DNA from 2 places in the Streptomyces sp. BRA346 genome. Region 2 is predicted to be linked to the other one. Evidence: predicted binding sites of a transcription regulator. Region 2 holds the regulator's gene; the other holds the start of a gene.
What was found. The regulator HspR, encoded in region 2, represses chaperone genes until heat shock. The targets are predictions, from matches to a motif close to TTGAGNNNNNNNNNCTCAA.

Region 1 (3,403 bases), on a different contig from region 2:
CCGCCGGTACGTGGAGGTGGATGCCGCGTTCCTTCAGGTCGGCGACCGGCAGCTCCAGCTCCGCGCCGTGGGAGCGCAGGAAGGACAGGGCGATCTGGGCGGACTCCTTCATGACGTCGCCCAGCTGGCCGGTCAGGGCCAGCCCTGCGCCGCCCGTCTCGGGGTCCGCGAGCGACGCCTCCACGTACAGCACGTCGCCGCCCGCGCCCGTCACCGCGAGCCCGGTCGCCACGCCCGGCACGGAGGTGCGGCGCTCGGCCGGGTCCTGCGCGGACTCCGGGGTGTGGTGCGGCCGCCCGATCAGCGGACGCAGCTCCTCCACCCCCACCGTGAAGGGCAGGTCGCGCTTCCCCAGCTCGTGCTGGGCCGCCACCTTGCGCAGCAGCCGCGCGATCGAGCGCTCCAGGGTCCGTACGCCCGCCTCGCGGGTGTACTCCCCGGCGAGCTTGCGCAGCGCCTCGTCCGCCACGTCGACCTCACCCGGCTCCAGACCGGCGCGCTCCAGCTGCCGGGGCAGCAGGTGGTCGCGGGCGATGGTGACCTTCTCGTCCTCGGTGTACCCGTCGAGCCGCACCAGCTCCATGCGGTCCAGCAGCGCCTCCGGGATGGCCTCCAGGACGTTGGCCGTGGCCAGGAAGACCACGTCGGAGAGGTCGAGTTCGACCTCCAGGTAGTGGTCGCGGAAGGTGTGGTTCTGCGCCGGGTCCAGGACCTCCAGCAGGGCCGCGGCCGGGTCGCCGCGGAAGTCGGAGCCGACCTTGTCGATCTCGTCCAGGAGGACCACCGGGTTCATCGAGCCCGCCTCCTTGATGGCCCGTACGACCCGGCCGGGCAGCGCGCCCACGTACGTACGCCGGTGGCCGCGGATCTCCGCCTCGTCGCGGACGCCGCCGAGCGCGACCCGGACGAACTTCCGCCCCATCGCGCGGGCCACGCTCTCGCCGAGGCTGGTCTTCCCGACGCCGGGCGGGCCGACGAGCGCCAGCACGGCCCCGCCGCGCCGCCCGCCGACGACTCCGAGGCCGCGGTCGGCGCGGCGCTTGCGCACCGCCAGGTACTCGGTGATCCGCTCCTTCACGTCCGCCAGGCCCGCGTGGTCGGCGTCGAGCACCGCCTGGGCGCCCGGGATGTCGTACGCGTCCTCGGTGCGCTCGTTCCACGGCAGCTCCAGGACGGTGTCCAGCCAGGTGCGGATCCAGCTGCCCTCGGGGCTCTGGTCGCTGGCCCGCTCCAGCTTGTCGACCTCCTTCAGCGCCGCCTCGCGCACCTTCTCGGGCAGCTCGGCGGCCTCGACCCGGGCCCGGTAGTCGTCGGACTCGTCCTCGGGATCGCCGTTCAGCTCGGCCAGCTCCTTGCGCACGGCCTCCAGCTGCCGCCGCAGCAGGAACTCGCGCTGCTGCTTGTCGACGCCCTCCTGGACGTCCTTGGCGATCGACTCGGCCACGTCCTGCTCGGCCATGTGGTCGCTCAGCCAGGTCACGGCCAGCTTGAGCCGCGCCACCGGGTCGGCGGTCTCCAGCAGCTCCACGCGCTGGGCGACGCTGAGGAACGGCGAGTATCCGGAGTTGTCGGCGAGCTGCGAGACGTCGTCGATCTGCTGCACCCGGTCCACGACCTGCCAGGCGCCGCGCTTGCGCAGCCAGCTGGTGGCCAGCGCCTTGTACTCCTTCATCAGTTCGGTGACGGCACCGGGCAGCGGATCGGGCACGATCTCCTCGACCGCGGTGCCCTCGATCCACAGCGCGGCCCCGGGCCCGGTCGTCCCGGCCCCGACCCGCACCCGCCGCACCCCGCGGATGAGCGCCCCGGGATCCCCGTCGGACAGCCGGCCCACCTGCTCGACGGTGCCGAGCGTGCCGATGCCCGCGTACGTCCCGTCGATACGCGGCACCAGCAGCACCCGTGGTTTCCCGCCATCGGACCGGGCGGCGGCCTGCGCGGCCTCCACCGCGGCGCGTACATCGGTATCGGAAAGGTCCAGCGGTACCACCATGCCGGGCAGCACGACCTCGTCATCGAGCGGCAGGACGGGCAGGGTGAGCGGTGTGGACAGCGAAGCCATGATCTCCCCTTCGGCAGGCAAGTTGAGCTATGCAGACTCAATGCCTGGGCGGCCCCAGGTGTTCCCGAGTCCGTGTTCGCTGTGAGCGATCGCTTGTCCTGGATGCCGTGAACCGCCGCGGGGCTCCCGAGCGATAGAGGAAGCGTGAGACCGTTACGCCCCCTGGGGGCCCATCCGAGCGACGCGGAGCTGCTGCGCGCCGTCGCGCGGGGCGACGCCGACGCGCTCGCCACGCTGTACGACCGGCACGGCGGCTGGCTGCACGCCCGGCTCACCCGGCGCTGCGCCGACCCCGAGACCGTCCAGGAAGTCCTCCAGGACACCTTCGTCACCGTCTGGCGGTCCGCCGCCTCGCACCGCGGCGGCGAGGCGGGCGGCTGGTTGTGGACCATCGCGGCCCGCCGCCTCGTCGACGCCCGGCGCACCGCCGTCCGCACCGCCGAGGCGCAGTCCGCCCACGCCCGCCACGACCCCGACGCGGCGCGTGCGACCACGCCGTCGGCGGAGGACCGGGTGCTCGACGCGCTGGAGTACGGCACCGTCGGCACCGCCCTGGACCGGCTCTCCCCCGAGCTGCGCGCCGTCCTGCGCGCCACGGTGGTGGACGGACTCACCACGCGCGAGGCGGCACAGCTCCTCGGCATCCCCGAGGGCACCGTCAAGTCGCGAGCCCGCCGCGCCCGCCGCGAACTGCGCTCCGTACTCGCCCAGCTGTCCCCGCTGCCCGCGCCGCACCCGCTGGGAGGCACCCCATGACCCCTGCCTGGCATGTGACCCCGGCCCAGGCGGCGTCGTACGCCGACGGCTCGCTGCCGGAGCTGGACGCCTGGTCGGTCGACAAGCACCTGGAGGCGTGCACGCCCTGCGCCGCCCGCGTCTCCGCCGCGGCCCGCGAGGGCACGGCGGCCCCCGCCCTGGCGGCGGTACGGGCCGCCCTGCTGGCCACCGCGGCGCAGGAGGCCGCAAGGGTCGGCGACAGCCCCGGGCACGGCGGCGGCGCACCGGAGCCCGGCGCCCGGCACACCGGCCCGGCTGGCGGGGTGCGCCGGTGGGTCCCCCGTGGGCGGCTCGTCTGGGCCGCGGGGCCCGCGTTGCGGGGACCGTGGCTGGTCTCGTTGCTGGTCATCGCCGTCGGGGCGGTGTGTGCCGCGCGGGCCACCGGGTTCGACGGGGTACGGCCGCTCCTGCTGCTGCTCGCCCCCGTCCTGCCGACGCTCGGCGTCGCCGTGTCGTACGGGCGGCACGCCGACCCGATGCACGAAATCGTCGCCTCCACGCCGTCCGGCGGGCTGCGGCTACTGCTGACCCGTACGGCCGCGGTGCTGGCGGTGTCCGTACCGC
Region 2 (3,403 bases):
AGCCCGACGTCCCCTCCGAAGCCGCGCAGACCCCCGACGACGCGGCGAAGGGCGCCGGGTCCGCCGACAAGGCGGGCCCGGGCGCCCCGGCCGGGGACCTCGAGCAGGTAGCCATTCAGGCGCAGCTGGACCAGGTGCGGACCGCTCTCAACGAGCGGACGGCCGACCTCCAGCGACTTCAGGCCGAGTACCAGAACTACCGACGCCGGGTCGAGCGGGACCGGGTGCAGGTCAAGGAGGTCGCGGTCGCGAACCTCCTGTCCGAGCTGCTGCCCGTGCTCGACGACATCGGCCGGGCGCGTGAGCACGGCGAGCTCGTCGGCGGCTTCAAGTCCGTCGCCGAATCGCTGGAGACGGTGGCGGCGAAGCTGGGCCTCCAGCAGTTCGGCAAGGAGGGCGAGCCCTTCGACCCGCTGGTGCACGAGGCGCTCATGCACTCGTACGCGCCGGACGTCACCGAGACGACGTGCGTGCAGATTCTCCAGCCGGGGTATCGAATCGGCGAACGAACGATCCGCCCGGCGCGGGTCGCGGTCGCCGAGCCCCAGCCGGGTGCCTCGCCCAAGGGCCCGGGCGAAGGCGACGGCACGGCACCGGACGAGGAGAGCGGTGGCCCGGAAGAGGGCTGACGCGACGGTGACGGCGGGAACAGCAGGAATATCAGGAGAGGAGGGACGTCGGGGATGAGCACCAAGGACTTCGTCGAGAAGGACTACTACAAGGTTCTCGGCGTCCCCAAGGACGCGACCGAGGCAGAGATCAAGAAGGCGTACCGGAAGCTCGCCCGCGAGTACCACCCGGACGCCAACAAGGGCGACACCAAGGCCGAGGAGCGCTTCAAGGAGATCTCCGAGGCGAACGACATCCTCGGCGACCCCAAGCGGCGCAAGGAGTACGACGAGGCCCGCTCCCTGTTCGGCAACGGGGGCTTCCGCCCCGGGCCGGGCGGGGCGGGCTCCACCGGGAGCTTCAACTTCGACCTGGGTGACCTCTTCGGCGGCGCCCAGGGCGGCCCCGGTGGCGCGGGCGGCTTCGGCGGCGGGCTCGGCGACGTGTTCGGCGGTCTCTTCAACCGCGGCGGGCCCACCCGGACCCAGCCGCGGCGCGGCCAGGACATCGAGTCCGAGGTGACGCTCAGCTTCACCGAGGCCGTCGAAGGGGCCACCGTTCCGCTGCGGATGTCCAGCCAGGCCCCGTGCAAGACGTGCTCCGGCACCGGCGACAAGAACGGCACCCCGCGGGTCTGCCCGACCTGCGTCGGCACCGGACAGGTCAGCCGCGGCGGCGGGGGCGGCTTCTCGCTCACCGACCCGTGCGTGGAGTGCCGGGGCCGCGGCCTGATCGCACAGGACCCGTGCGAGACCTGCAAGGGCAGCGGACGGGCCCGTTCCGCCCGCACCATGCAGGTCCGCATCCCCGCGGGCGTCAGCGACGGCCAGCGCATCCGGCTGCGCGGCAAGGGCGCCCCGGGCGAGACCGGCGGTCCGGCCGGTGACCTCTACGTCATCGTCCACGTGGACCCGCATCCGGTCTTCGGCCGCCGCGGCGACAACCTGACCGTCACCGTCCCCGTCACCCTTCCGGAGGCGGCACTCGGCGGCGAGATCAAGGTCCCGACGCTGGGCGGTCCGCCGGTCACCCTGAAGCTGCCGGCCGGCACCCCCAACGGCCGGACGATGCGCGCCCGCGGCAAGGGCGCGGTGCGCAAGGACGGCACCCGCGGCGACCTGCTGGTCACCGTCGAGGTCACGGTGCCGAAGGACCTCAGCGACGGGGCTCGCGAGGCGCTGGAGTCCTACCGGGAGGCGACCGCGGGCGAGGACCCGCGGGCGGAGCTGTTCCAGGCCGCGAAGGGAGCATGACCCAATGGAGACGCACGGCCGAGGGGGCCTCGGAGGCAGGGGACCCGGCCGGTCCCGCAATCCGTACGAGCTGACCGACGAATCGCCGGTGTACGTCATCTCGGTCGCCGCTCAGCTCTCCGGCCTGCATCCGCAGACCTTGCGTCAGTACGACCGTCTCGGCCTGGTCTCCCCGGACCGTACGCCCGGCCGCGGCCGGCGCTACTCCGCGCGCGACATCGAGCTGCTGCGCCAGGTGCAGCAGCTGTCGCAGGACGAGGGCATCAACCTCGCCGGGATCAAGCGCATCATCGAGCTGGAGAACCAGGTCGCCGCGCTCCAGTCGCGCGTCGCCGAGCTCCAGTCGGCCGTCGAGGGCGCGGCCGCCGCGATGCAGCAGCGCGAGGCCCAGGTCCACGCCTCGTACCGCCGTGACCTGGTCCCCTACCAGGACGTCCACCAGGGCAGCGCGCTGGTCGTGTGGCGTCCCAAGCCCAAGCGCAGGGACTAGCGTCTCCCTTGATGCGAGCGACAGGCCCGGCGACCGACCTCGGTCACCGGGCCTGTCGCATGGCGAGGTCTTCGATGCTCCCGTCCGAGGACTCATCCGTTCGAGTGGCACGCCACCCGAACCCGGGCCGTCAGGCCACTCGTCTCCCTAGCGTGAGGCCGTTGCCTGTGCCGCAAGGGCACGCTTGGCCCACACTTGAGGAGGAGGTGCTGCGCCGTGACCGCACTCGCCCATGAGGCGCCTACGACGTCGGAGGTGCCCGAGACCATGTCCCCGATCTCGCTCGATGAGGCCCTGTGGCAGGCGTGGAAGTCCCTGGAACTCCCCGAGGGCTTTCGCGCGGAGATTGTCGAGGGGTTCATCGAGGTGTCGCCGACCGGACGTTCCAGCCATGGTTTGATCATTCACCGCATGTACCGCGCGATGGCGCACTGCCTGGATGACTCTGATTGGGCTGCGTATCGCGACCTGAACGTCATCCACGGAATGAAGGTGTGGGTCCCTGACATCTTCGTCGCGCCGGAGGAACCCGAAGAGCACCTCACCGAGGACGGCCTCGGCTTCTCCGCATCCGCCGTGAAGCTCGTCGTTGAAGTGGTCTCTCCCGGGCATGAGAACCAGCAGCGCGATCGGGTGCGCAAGCGCCGCGCCTACGCCGGGGCCGGAATTCCCGTCTACGTCATGATCGACGACCACGATCAGCATGGCACGGTCACCGTGCTGACCTCGCCCTCTCCGGACGAGCAGACGTACGCGGCCGAGACTCGTGTCCCGTACGGCACGGTGGTGGAGATTCCGGAGGGCCCGGCGAAGGGTTTCGCGATCACGGAGGAGATCACCGGCCCGCGCCAGGAGTGACCGGGGTGCGATGAGTTCCGGGCCGCTGGACTGTCCTACCTGCTGAAAGGAGCATTCCACCGCAGGAGACCCCCATGCACGCAGTCCTCGTCACTCTCACGATCGACCCGGCCCAGGCCCCCGCGGCGGCCGCCGCGCTCATGAACGACATCCTGCCGAAGCTCATCGCCGCACCGGGTTTCGTCTCCGGCCA

Region 1: a site for HspR is predicted at 2,085-2,103, ahead of lon (endopeptidase La). Genes of this name have one in related genera too.

The regions. Positions count from the first base shown of each region.
Region 1 covers NZ_JAIWIH010000012.1:291,063-294,465, reverse strand. Annotated here, with positions in the region: gene lon (endopeptidase La) at 1-2,062, opposite strand, end outside; gene LCH29_RS17685 (RNA polymerase sigma factor) at 2,207-2,818, shown strand; gene LCH29_RS17680 (zf-HC2 domain-containing protein) at 2,815-3,403, shown strand, end outside.
Region 2 covers NZ_JAIWIH010000026.1:86,231-89,633, reverse strand. Annotated here, with positions in the region: gene grpE (nucleotide exchange factor GrpE) at 1-629, shown strand, start outside; gene dnaJ (molecular chaperone DnaJ) at 684-1,862, shown strand; gene LCH29_RS28775 (heat shock protein transcriptional repressor HspR) at 1,867-2,352, shown strand; gene LCH29_RS28770 (Uma2 family endonuclease) at 2,569-3,210, shown strand; gene LCH29_RS28765 (hypothetical protein) at 3,285-3,403, shown strand, end outside.